4 regions of the Sideroxydans sp. CL21 genome follow, and region 2 is predicted to be linked to each of the others. Evidence: riboswitches for the same ligand, from Rfam matches in the RefSeq annotation. Region 2 holds a riboswitch; each other region holds the start of a gene.
What was found. Region 2 has a riboswitch for cyclic di-GMP ahead of pstS (phosphate ABC transporter substrate-binding protein PstS). Riboswitches for the same ligand answer to the same signal wherever they lie in the genome.
Positions count from the first base shown of each region.

Region 1 (3,208 bases), 1.5 Mb from region 2:
GTTTCCGCTAATGCCTCATAACCGCCCCTGATGGTGGCGGTTTTGTCCCGTACCACGATCTCATCCACCAGGATATTCAGATAGCTCTTTGCAGGTAAATTGTCATAGCTCTGAAGCGGACTTCCGCCAGCCGTCACAATCGACCCCAAGGAGACATACCAGCCTGAAATGTCGTCGTCTGAAAGCGGACAGTCATTTAATTTAATGTGACAATCGATCCCCAAAGACCACTTTTGTTTTTACAATGTGGTCGCCTCACCTCATTGGCGATATGTAGCATGGCACTCTACGCAATACCGCATCGTTTTGTTCAATGCGCGCAGGGACGCAGTGATATCTTTAGTCTTTAAGGTGTCGCCAAGTTCGTCCCCGCTTTTATGAAAAGCCAACCCCAGTTTTTTAAATTCCTTATTGTCAAACATTCCACACAACAGCAGAACCATAAATCTAGCTCGATGTCCCCCGGGCCGCATTCGGTCTGTAGCCTACGGCAAACACAAAGGTCTGCTTCACACCATCTTGTTCAATTAAATCTCTTCTTCGATAACACGAACGTCGCCGAACCAAGGTGATACCGCAACTGAGAAAATGACAGTATCGCCTTCTATCTCAGCAATAATCCAATATCCGCCTATTCCCAATACTTCAACCCACTTCTGCATAATCGGTTCAACCTTCGTGTCGCCAAATGAGAGTTTTCGACGAACAGCCTCGAATACATTTTTATTTTCTCCGGCTAGAGTCCGTATATTTCTTAGAATTTCATCCACTTCTCCACGCTCTGGTAGATACCCTCGATCGGTATAAGGAATCATCGAGGGAATTTTTGAACTCGGCATGTTATCTACGATGTATCTGGCTGCTGCAATAACTTCGTTTTTATTGTACTGGATTTTCATTTTATCCTCCGCGAGGATTCTTTCTCTTCACAAGATCTAAACCACAATAACGTCAAGTCATGAAAATCCCCAGGTTGGATGAACGTCAGTGGCCTCATTCTGCCCGTTGTCGGTTAACCAGGCCACCAGCTGCTTCTCAATTCCAGCAGCCGTTCGTCGTTAACTGCCTTTAGCTGGCAAACGCCAGCCCTAAAAGGTCATTGAATATATGAAGTAAAAGATTGTCTTTTTACCGCACATCAGAAGATGCCGCCTTTTCATCCTTGCATGGATTGACTACATCGGAGTCGCTCAATAATCTATATCTCATTGGCAAACATACCGAAAGGTAAGGGCGCAAAATTACCGGCCTAAGGGAGACTATGGCAGCGGGGTTGCGGTAGGGGCATTCATCCGTCTTCTCATGCTACTTATCCCCACGGTAGCTAAGACATCGATAGGAGAGCATATGTTCCGGCTCATTTTCAGTCCCAATCTAATACAAAAGGCCATGCAAGTAGGCTTTTGGTTTGTTATTTTTAGCTTGGCGGTTACTGCAACTACCGCACAATCCAAGGAAGGTTCATTTGCACTCAAGAAGCGTATGTTATCAAATAAGTTTCTAAGTTCCGGCACTCACGGGCTACCTTCTTACCTGCTCAATACGCATGCTTTACTTAACAGCACGAAGGATGGCGCACCTAGCGGGGCGACATTCGGCAGCGCACCGCAGCATGTCTCCGTCGCCGAATCGAAAAAAGATGACTGGTCAATAAGCTTTCAAAAGCAATTGCCTTCCAACAATGACTGCTCTCACTTGTCGTCTCTCCTGTGTTTCGATTCGAAAGACGAAGGACCATACAACAAACTTCAACACGACTCATATTGGCTTGTATTGCGTAAATCATTCCACTTTTGAAAGCACTTCGCTAATTTGAACCTTTCTGTATATGAATTGATCCAGACATGGGCATATGAAGCCATTCTGCAATAGTCACATGAAATTTAAGTAGGACAAATTATGGGTCAAGAACGATTTATGATTCTATCTTTAGTTGTCGTCGCGCTTTTGTTTTTGGTTTGGCAGGCAGTGTAGATTTGCTGAGCAATCTTGGTATCTCAGAGCCGAAACAACCAGCTCATGACACAAATTAGACGACACGCATCTATGTCCTTTCCTGGCCCAGACTGTGTAAAACGTACGAAAGTGTACACGTAGAATCCGCTGATGCGTTAATGGAAGTATCCTGTATTTGCAGGAGCGCACATGAAGCGGAGAAGATCGAACCCAGGCAACGATGTTTCCTGCTTCTTTCGTCTGTCTTGAACCAAGGCTCCTTCCCTCCACCGGCATTACCCGACTTCGGCAGTACTACGAGCCTCTCCGTGACCCCAAGGCGTCCGGCCTCTCCCTCGCGGGCGTCCGGTTGGTCATCCTTGCACCACGCCATGGGGTTTCCCGTGTTGCGACGCTTTCCTTGTGTGCATGCTGTCGCCATTACCCCGGCACAGCAACGGGCGATGTTCTTCGCTCAATGCTCCACCCACTGAAAAAGCACCACCTTTGCACGGCGCACGCCTTCAACGGACAGTCACGACTGACCGTCCTGCATTCAATAAGTGGGACACAATTTGCTACAAGCCCGATACAAATCTCTATGGAGAAACTGTATTCCAATTGGCAGTTGGTTCGTTAATGGTCTTGTCGCGAGTTATTAGCGATATCCATTAGGATTCATTAACACAGCTAGTTAATTTGCAACTACCGATATAACTATAGGAGAAATTTCATGAACTGCACAACACGTAGCACCCTTTTTCTTGCATCCAGCCTGTTGCTTGCTGGTATGACTATTAACGCCTTTGCGGCTGAAGGACAATTTGACAAGGATCACCCTCGTCGGGCAGAAGTGAACCAACGCTTAGAGAATCAAGATAAGCGCATTCAAAATGAAGTCAAAGAAGGCAAAATGTCAAAGGGTGAGGCGGCCAAACTGCATAAGGAAGATCGCCACATGCGCAAGGAAGAACGCGCGATGGCAGCTAAAGATGGCGGTCACATAACGAAGAAAGAGCAAGAGAAGCTGAACCATCAGGAAAATGAAGTCAGCAAACAGATCGGCAAATAGTACAGTGTCCCAGAATGAGCAGAGTCTCGAATTTAGAGATTCTGCTTTTTTCATGGAATGATTGTAGATGTCCGCTGCCAATAAAGGAAGATCGCGAGTGTCCTCCAATTTGAAGTTTTCAGGGGCTCTTTATAAATCGCTACTATTTTTTCTGGCGTTCAAAAGCGAGGATGCTGTGCATCGCCCTGTTGCCGAAATTAG
Region 1 is NZ_LR699166.1:1,990,675-1,993,882, forward strand. It holds gene QOY30_RS09260 (hypothetical protein) at 528-899, opposite strand; cyclic di-GMP riboswitch class I at 1,201-1,281, shown strand; gene QOY30_RS09265 (hypothetical protein) at 1,348-1,797, shown strand; gene QOY30_RS09270 (hypothetical protein) at 2,669-3,007, shown strand; gene QOY30_RS09275 (lipocalin-like domain-containing protein) at 3,150-3,208, opposite strand, start outside.
Region 1: it holds a riboswitch for cyclic di-GMP, as region 2 does, so the genes downstream of both, QOY30_RS09265 (hypothetical protein) here and pstS (phosphate ABC transporter substrate-binding protein PstS) in region 2, are expected to answer to the same signal.

Region 2 (3,208 bases):
ACTGGACATCAGCCTGCGCGTGTTGCGCGATTTCGTGGATGAAAAGTCGGCGCGCGTCCTCGTAGATTCCCGCGAGACGCATGAACGCATGCTGGCTTTTGCCACCGACTACATTGCCACCGCCGTGCCCAAGCTGGAACACTATCTCGGAGCCCGCCCGCTGTTCGACATGTACAGCGTGGAAGAAGAGATCGAGCGCGCGCTGTCACGCCGCGTGGACCTGAAATCGGGCGGTTACCTCATCATCGACCAGACCGAAGCCCTGACCACCGTAGACGTCAACACTGGCGGATTCGTCGGCGGGCGCAATTTCGACGACACGATCTTCAAGACCAATCTGGAAGCCGCGCAGGTCATTGCGCGCCAATTGCGGCTGCGCAATCTGGGTGGCATCATCATCTGCGACTTCATCGACATGGACACGACAGAGCACCGTGATGCGGTGCTGGATGAATTCAAAAAAATGCTGGCGCACGACCACACTCGCATCAGTGTGAGCGGCTTTTCCTCGCTGGGCCTGGTGGAGATGACGCGCAAACGCACCCGCGAAAGCCTGGCGCATGTACTGTGCGAGCCCTGCCCGACCTGCCAGGGGCGCGGCGAAGTAAAGACCGCGCAGACCGTGTGCTATGAGATCCTGCGTGAGATCGTGCGCGAAGCACGCCAGTTCAACGCCCGCGAATACCGTATCCTGGGTTCACAACAAGTCATTGACCTGTTCCTGGACGAGGAATCGCAAAGCCTCGCCATGCTTTCCGACTTCATCGGCAAGCCCGTCTCCCTGCAGGTGGAAACGCTCTACACGCAGGAACAATACGATGTCATCCTGATGTAAGCTTGTACGTAATGCCACAGTTTCGGTGACTGATGAAAAGTCGGCGCTATCTTCTTTCTTCAGGCACCGGCGCTTGAAACTCATACAGCCGATAACTTACATCTGCCTATTTCCACAAAGGCCGGCCGGCGCGGTCCTTGATCTGCATCTTCCATGAATCGCGCACGCTTTGCATCGCCTCGGGCGGGATCAAAACGAATCCAAGATCCTGGGCGATCAGGTTTCCCTTGCGGAATGTCCAGTCAAAATATTTCAATGCCTCCTCGGTTCCGGACGCTTCAGCAGGACTGCGGGAAATAATGATGTAGGTGGCGGTGGCCAGCGGCCAGCTTTCAGAACCGATCTGATCGGTCAGCGATTGGTTGAACCCGTTAGACGCACTCCATTCTGCATTCTTCGCCGCGGCCGCAAACGAGGCCTGATTCGGGCTGACATACTTGCCGTCACGATTGCGCATCTTCACGAAGGTCAGATGCCTCTGTTGCACTACAGACGGATCGAGATAGCCGATGGAATTCGGCGTATTGCCGATTTTTTTTGCCAGATTATCACCGCCGTCAACGCCTTCCCCCACCTTCCAGGCTACCGCTGTTGCTGCGCCCATGGTGGTTTTCCATTCACTGCTGACCTTGGACAAATAGTCGGTCAGGACAAAGGTGCTGCCCGAACTGTCCGAGCGATGCATCACGTCGATTGCTTCGTCAGGCAAAGCCAGTCCGGGATTGAGGGCGACGATCGCCTGATCATTCCAGCGTCTGATTTTGCCAAGATAAATATCTGCCAGAATGACACCATCCAGTTGCAGCTGCCCGTCGCCTATTTTTTTGATATTGACGACGGGAACAACACCCCCGATCAATGCAGGAAATTGCATCAACTTGCTTTTTTCCAGCTCTTCGAATATTAATGGTTTGTCACTCGCCCCAAAGTCGGCCTTCCCCGCCAAGATCGCTTCGATGCCTTTGCCGGAACCCTGCGCAAAATATGCCAGTGCCGATCCGGTTTCAGCCTTGTATTGTTTCCCCCATTCCTGGTAAACCTGCTTGGGAAAAGTTGCCCCTATCCCAAAAATGACGCCCGCCTGTGCCTGATTCAGCATCAACAACAACATAAAAATTGCGTTCAAGCCGCCCCAAGTCTTATTCCTCTTCATTTTTTCTCCTGATTTAAAGCACAAACAAATCTAAATTTCCAGCCGGTCAGACAGCTTCACAGGCAGCCATCGCCAAATATTTTGGCGAAGCTTGCTTGGGACCAACAAGAGACCCTGCCGGCAAAACCTGTTTCTGGCACCGCCCAGATAAGCGGCAAAACCGGGTTATTTCAGGGTGAGGAGAATGACAAGAGAGACGCAGAAGTCTTGCGCGGGAATTCGCGCGAATGTATCTGGTGATCCCGCTGTCATAGCGCCGAAGCCCCTTAGACCGGTAATTTTGCGTCCTGATCTTTTGACCAGTTTGCCGTTTTCAGATTTTGTATAAAGCTTATTGCCAAGCATGAAACTATTGTTACAAGTACATGACAAGGTTACTGAGGAAATATACCTGCGTCAAGAATGGCGAAAATACGCAAGCAGTGCCAATAGTGGCACTGGAATGCATAACAGAAATCCTGCCTGACGTGCCCTGCCCAACTGAAAAGGCCGGCTTGTCGCCGGCCTTTTTCCTAAGCCATCTCTGGCCTGGATAATTACTTCTTAACGCCGTTGACTGCGGCTTTCAAGGTAGCACCAGCCTTGAATGCGGGCTGCTTGGAAGCCTTGATCTTGATAGCAGCGCCAGTGGACGGGTTACGGCCATTGCGAGCTGCACGCTTGCGGACCTCGAATGTGCCGAAGCCTACCAACGCAACGTTGTCGCCCTTCTTCAGGGTAGCGGTGATGATTTCAATCAGGGCAGCGATGTTGCGGTCAGCATCAGCCTTGCTGCTGTCTGTCTTGGTTGCCAGTGCGTCGATGAGTTCTTTACGGTTCATGCGTTTTTGCTCCTTGGTTGCGGTTGAAGTACCGGGTACGGATTGTTGAGGATATTTCACTCGTTGGCAAGTGGTTGGATCCCAATTACCCTGCAAAATCTCCTGCCAGACCTTGATTCGCGGTTGCAAGCCTTGTTTGAATCAAGCCCACAAACCAACTCAAGTCAGTCTTATTCTACTACGTTGGCCATTTGTTGCTGGTCTTCACATTGAGTTGAGGCCGTGTCGTTGCGCTTCTCGGCCAATTGGGCGATAGCGCTGAATCTGTCCACGAGGCCGTTTTTTGCAAAATGGTCGATGATGAACAGTGGAATCAGGGTGTCCGGCTCCCACACCCCCTGGAACCTGAGCGTACTTCCATGCTGGTTCGGCTGGATGCTCCAGCTTCCCTGAAATTCT
Region 2 is NZ_LR699166.1:3,444,909-3,448,116, forward strand. It holds gene rng (ribonuclease G) at 1-835, shown strand, start outside; gene pstS (phosphate ABC transporter substrate-binding protein PstS) at 942-1,988, opposite strand; cyclic di-GMP riboswitch class I at 2,221-2,307, opposite strand; gene QOY30_RS16465 (HU family DNA-binding protein) at 2,525-2,809, opposite strand; gene QOY30_RS16470 (SRPBCC family protein) at 2,980-3,208, opposite strand, start outside.

Region 3 (3,208 bases), 570 kb from region 2:
GCCCACTTTTTCTCCGGATGAAAGACACGTATATGAATCGCAGCGACCTGATCTCCAAATTGGCTGAGTTGACACCAAACCTGCAAGCGAAAGATGTCGAGCTTGGCGTAAAAATCATCCTGGAAAAATTGGCATCGACCATCTCGAATGGAAGCCGGGTGGAGATTCGCGGTTTCGGCAGCTTTGGTTTGAATTATCGAAAACCACGAAGTGGTCGCAATCCGAAGACCGGCGAAAAAATTACGGTAACTGCCAAATACCACCCGCGCTTTAAACCGGGGAAAACATTAAGGGAATTGCCCATTCAGGATGAAAAATGAAAACGGCATATTCCAGATTGGCTAAAGCTTTTTGCAGGATAGTTGAAAGCACAATGCCTTTGATAACGGCTATCGCACTGGCCGACTCAATCAATCCGCCAAACTAGCAGCGATAACATCTCGCTTGTTTGTTGGCGTGTTAATTCGGAAAACATCTACTAAAACAAACTTTGTTGCCCATACTTGTCCGGTTTGATGAAGAGCGTCGTATCCAGTGTATTCTCTTCGCGATTGAACCCCAGACGTTCGCACGCAAGCCGAAAACGCGCGGACAACAACTGCGCGAACAAGCCTTGACCGCTAAAGCGCGAACCGAATTCCGGATCGTTCTCCCGCCCGCCGCGCATCTCCCGCAAGCGGCTCATCACATGCTCCGCCTTCAGCGGATAGTGCGTGCCGAGCCAATCCTTGAACAAGTCTTTCAACTCGTAAGGCAGGCGCAGCAAGGTGTAAGCGGTTGTTCGCGCCCCGTGCTCATGCGCAGCTTGCAGTACATTCTCCAGTTCCGCATCGGTGAGAAAAGGAATCACCGGCGCAACCATCACCCCGCAGGGCACGCCAGCATCGTTCAAAGCTCGTACGGCTTGCAACCTGCGCCGCGGAGATGCGGCGCGCGGCTCCAGTTTGCGTGCCAGTTCAGCATCCAGCGTGGTGACCGAGATGAATACCTGCACCAGTTTTTCCCGCGCCAGTTGCGCAAGCAGGTCGATATCGCGCTCGACCAATGCCGACTTGGTCACGATGGACAGCGGATGCCTGCATTCCGCCAGCACCTCCAGTATCTGCCGCGTGATCTTCCACTCGCGTTCTATGGGTTGATAGGGGTCGGTATTGGAACCGAGTGCAATGGGTGAGCATCGGTAGGAAGGCTTCGCCAGTTCAGCGCGCAACAGCTTTGCCGCCTCCGGCTTGGCAAACAGTTTGGTCTCGAAATCCAGCCCCGGTGAGAGGTTCAGGTAGCCATGCGAAGGCCGCGCATAGCAATAGATACAGCCGTGTTCGCAACCGCGATAGGCATTCAGCGAATAATCGAACGGCAAGTCCGGCGAATCGTGGCGCTGGATCACGCTCTTCGTTTTCTCTACCGTCACAGTCGTCCTGAACGGAGGCAGCTCTTCATCCGTTGTGCCCCATCCATCATCGACACGTTCGCGTGCCACACTCTCGAAGCGTCCTTCGATCTGCAACGTTGCGCCACGTCCTTTTACTACTTCGTGCTTCACTTGATCTTTCCTGGCCCGAGGTCTTGTTGCAACAGAACGATCGTTCTGTATTCCTCAACTATAGGGCGCACGGGGAGGCCATGTCAAACCGGGCATGTGTGGCTCGCAGTTTCACAACTTGATAAGTCGACGTGTAGGCCATGAGGTCAGCAAGTTTGACAGCATCCTCGGCTTAACCATAGAATCCAAATGCAATCGTCGATTTATACATCGGCACCTGCAAGGGCAAACCCGCCGAAAGACGGGGACGCAAAGCTACCGGGCTAAAGGACATGTTCCTATTCGACTACTCGTCGAGTGCCAGCGGGGCCGCCAGGCAATCTGAGCATTTTCTCAATTTCTTTTGGCGTTCCGCTGGTTCGGGTCTTTGCGTATAACCAATACGAGGGTTATATGGCAGTAGTAAATCCTGAAATCAGTAAATCTGGCAATAACAAATCGGACAAGAAAAAAATCCGTACGATGGTTATTAAAAGGATAAAACACATCCGCAAGCCGCATTCCAGCGGCACGTGGAAAATCGCTTACGCCGATTTCGTAACTGCCATGATGGCGTTTTTTTTGCTGCTGTGGATGATTGGAAACAATTCGGAAGCCCGGCTGCGGGGTATTGCAAAATACTTTCAAACACCATTGATGGTTTCCTTTGCCGGCGGGAAGGATATGTCCGATCTTGGTAACATCATAAACAATGGGAGCAACGGTCTCATTGAAGGTAATGCGCAATTGAAAAAAGGCGACGTGCCGGAGTCTCATCGATTCGATTTGACCGATGGGCGACGAGAAGCGCAGCACAAAGAAATGGCGCACCTGCAGGAACTGAAGCTCCGCCTGGAGCAAGAGATTGATGCGAATCCGGAGCTGCGCAACTTCAAGGATCAATTCCAGATCGACATCACCACGGACGGTTTGCGTATCCAGATTATCGACAAACAAAATCGCCCGATGTTCGATCTGGGCAGCGCAAGCCTCCAGCCATACACGGTTGATATCCTGCATAAATTCGGCAACGTATTAAACGACGTACCAAACAGGATAGGCATTACCGGTCACACCGATGCAACGCCTTATCAAGGCACAGCAAGAAATTACAGCAACTGGGAGCTGTCGCTGGATCGCGCCAACGCTGCACGGCGTGCACTGATCGGCGGGGGCATGTCAGACGACAAGATCATCCGCGTCGTCGGTTTGTCTTCTTCTGCACCGTTCGATTCAGCCGATCCGTTCAGCCCGCATAACCGACGCATCAGCATCATCGTGATGAATGCACGGGCAGAGAATACTGTCCGCACGGATGGCGCATGGCTCGAAACCGAATGAGATCAACGTCCTCACTCTCTCCAGACACTCTTCCAACTATAAATACACATCATCATGACGAGATCAGAACTGATTGAACAGCTTGCTTCCAGACATCCGGAACTTACCCAGCGGGATATTGAGATGAGCGTCCGCCTGATTCTGGATCAGATTTCCTGCGTTCTGGAGAAGAAGGAAAGAGTTGAGATCCGGGGATTCGGGACCTTCGGAATCCTGCATCGCCTGCCACGCAATGGGCGCAACCCAAAAACGGGCCTCATTGTCGAAGTGCCCGCCAAGGACGTGCCGCACTTCAAAGCCGGCATTGCGACACGAAGTCGCGTACAGAAGTTGTTTCTGCTTCAA
Region 3 is NZ_LR699166.1:2,878,865-2,882,072, forward strand. It holds gene QOY30_RS13645 (integration host factor subunit beta) at 33-320, shown strand; gene QOY30_RS13650 (PA0069 family radical SAM protein) at 479-1,543, opposite strand; cyclic di-GMP riboswitch class I at 1,758-1,860, shown strand; gene motB (flagellar motor protein MotB) at 1,937-2,863, shown strand; gene QOY30_RS13660 (integration host factor subunit beta) at 2,918-3,208, shown strand, end outside.
Region 3: it holds a riboswitch for cyclic di-GMP, as region 2 does, so the genes downstream of both, motB (flagellar motor protein MotB) here and pstS (phosphate ABC transporter substrate-binding protein PstS) in region 2, are expected to answer to the same signal.

Region 4 (3,208 bases), 3.1 Mb from region 2:
GGGGATGTAAAGAAATTCGTTAACGATCTGGAAGATTATTACCGCCGCGAAATGCGGGAACAAAAACTCGGAAAGCACGCATGAGCATCACCTCAACCTCGCATCTTGTCCTTATCCCCAGCTACAACACCGGGCCTGCGTTGTATCCCACGGTACGTTCGGCGCGGGAACAATGGTCGCCGGTCTGGGTGGTGGTCGACGGCAGCACGGACGGCAGCGAAGTCGAGTTGCTTCGCATGGCCGGGAGCGATCCCGGTTTGCGTGTGCTGGTGATGAAAGAGAATCACGGCAAAGGCGCGGCGGTGCTGCAAGGCTTGCGCGAGGCGACGCGCATGGGATACACGCATGTGCTGACCATGGATTCTGACGGGCAGCATCCTGCGGAGAAGATACCGGAATTCATGGCCGCATCCATGGCGGATGCCAATGCGCTGGTGCTGGGCGTGCCGGTTTTCGATGCCAGCGCTCCCGCATTGCGCGTGGGGGGGCGCAAGATATCCAACTGGTGGGCGAACCTGGAAACGCTGTGGCAGGGCATAGGCGATTCGTTGTACGGGTTTCGCGTCTACCCGGCCCATTTGCTGATGGGCGTGATGGAAGAGAGTTACTGGATGCGCCACTTCGATTTCGATCCCGAGGCCGCGGTGCGGCTGTGCTGGTGCGGTGCGCGACCGGTCAATATTCCGGCGCCCGTCAAATACCTGCGGGCGGACGAAGGCGGAGTGTCGCACTTCAATTACCTGCGCGACAATGTGCTACTGACCGGAATGCATATAAGGCTATTTGTGGGATTCATTATCCGCTTGCCCCTGTTGATCTGGCGCAAGTGGTCTTGAGGTATCAAGCTCACACTTGCGTCAAACCCGGATGCCGCTTGGGCTTGGCCGGACGACGGTGCGGGCAGGAGCCCTTTCGGGGCTTCCGGATCGATTGCCGAACCGGTAAATCGTTAAAGTCGGTTGCCAAATTGTCGATAAGCATAAGGATGCAGGGGAATTTTTCTTAAAAGTTTGATATAAAGCAGCCTGAATCAAGCAAAAGCAAACCTATTGAAAGATAGGGACGCAAAGTTACCGGTCTAAGGAACCGTCATGGTTCTACGACAGCGGGATTGCCGGTTGCCACGACAGGTCTTCAGTGGCATCCGTTACTTCCTCGTGAACACCGATATATTTGCCGTCCCCGCAAGCCGATAACGAATCCGTTAACGGGAGGGAAGAATGCAAATTCATATAAAAAACAGGGAAGTCGTGATACTCCTGGTCGTGTCCTTGATGGCATTCACGGCCAATCTGCCAGAGAGCGCGATCGGGCATCTGGTTGACCGGAACCTGTTGCTGGCCACATTGGCGGTGACAGTCTTTATCGCACTGTTCCGTTATCTGAAGTTGATGCTGTTCATCACGGTATCGGTATTGGCCATCGGCGCCAACCTGCCGGACCAGCTTGCCGCGCAACTGGGCATCAGCCGGCTCGCGATGATCGTGGCATCGGGCGTACTCGTCGTCATCGCCCTGCTTTACAAGTCGTACCATGCGCGTGCGCTCAACCGCAATGCGGATTATCGGGAAGATGTGGTCTGCTACCGGCATGACACCATTGATTCCAGAAATGATGTCATCACGGCCATTCTCAAGGGAGATGTAGCTGCGCTGCACCAACTGCTGCTTGCCGATGTTGAAATAAATTTCAGTCAGGATGGCCGCGTTCCGATCTATCTTGCGATAGAAAAGGGCTATGCCGATATCGTGCTTTTGCTGCTCTTTTATGGCGCCAAACCTCGGGTAAGGAACAAAGCCGGACAAACGCCTATCGAGTTTGCTTTACTGCACAATAAACCGCGTATTGCGAAGATCATTCATTACGCATCCAGGCAAAATCTTGCCGTGCAGAATCAGGCTGCGTTCCCGAATAAACAGAAGAAGACTGTCGTCCTGTTTGCCGACATTTGCGGAAGCACCGCCCTGTACGACAAGCTGGGAAATGAAACGGCCCTGAATGTGATCACGCGCACACTGAACATCCTGATACAGGAAGTCGCCACCCATAAAGGCACTCTGATCAAGACCATTGGCGACGAAATCATGTGCACATTTCCCAGTGTTGCCGTTGCGACCCAGGCCGCCTGTGCCATGCATTTTGCGATCGATGCGAGGCGCCCGGGCGGCGAACAACCGATTCATGTACGTATCGGCTTCCATTACGGGGAAGTCATCCACAAGGCAAACGATGTGTTCGGGGATACCGTGAACGTTGCCGCCCGTGTGGCGGCGATCACGAGGGCGCGCCAGATCCTGACGACTCAGACAGTCGTCGATGCCTTGCCCTCCGGGTTTGCGGACAAGGTACGCCCCGTAACCCGCGCCGCATTTCACGGCGTGCAGGATTCCCTGGCCGTGTTTCAGGTTCTTTGGGAGCCGGACAATACACTAATGGGCAGGATCGGCGACTCGATATTCCGCAAGCAATATGTGGCCGACAACGACTCGTTCGTCAATATCCAGGCGCTAGACCACCAGTCACTACAGGCCGACCGTCAAGCGCAATGACAGGTCGATCACTGTCGCTTCAATTGCGGCAGCGCTGCAGTGGTCAGGTATATACCCGAGAAGATCAGCACGATGCCGACGTAGTGATAGGTCTGCGGGATCTCGTTCAGGAAAACCGCCGAGAGAATGGTGCCGAAGACCGGCATCAGGTGGATGAACAGGCTGGCCTTGCTGGCGCCGACCTCGCCGACCGCCCGGTTGTAAAAGACGTAGCCGAGGAAGCCGGGGAACAATCCGGTATAGGCAATGCCTGCCAGCGAGCCGGCGTTGAGTTTGATCGTCCTGCCCTGGATCATTTCCCACGCATAGGCCGGCGCAAGGGCGAGCAGGCCGACAACAGTGAAGGCGGCGAGCATCAGCATCGGATGAACGCCGCTCGGGCGCCAATGCAGGCCGATGGTATAGAGCGCCCAGGTGAGTACCGCCACGAGCATCCACAGGTCACCGATATTCAGCGACAGTCCGGTCAGCGTGGCCAGATGGCCATGGGAGACGATGGTCACCACGCCGGACAGCGAGAGCAGGACGCCGAACCATTCGACACCATGCAGCTGCTTCTTCAGGAAGGCCCAGGACAACGCGATGGTGACGACCGGGATAAAGGAATTGAGCAGTACGGCGTTGGTCGCCGTCGTGTATTGCAGGGCGATGTAGGCCAG
Region 4 is NZ_LR699166.1:305,965-309,172, forward strand. It holds gene QOY30_RS01495 (lysophospholipid acyltransferase family protein) at 1-84, shown strand, start outside; gene QOY30_RS01500 (glycosyltransferase family 2 protein) at 81-836, shown strand; cyclic di-GMP riboswitch class I at 1,030-1,119, shown strand; gene QOY30_RS01505 (adenylate/guanylate cyclase domain-containing protein) at 1,221-2,549, shown strand; gene QOY30_RS01510 (DMT family transporter) at 2,558-3,208, opposite strand, start outside.
Region 4: it holds a riboswitch for cyclic di-GMP, as region 2 does, so the genes downstream of both, QOY30_RS01505 (adenylate/guanylate cyclase domain-containing protein) here and pstS (phosphate ABC transporter substrate-binding protein PstS) in region 2, are expected to answer to the same signal.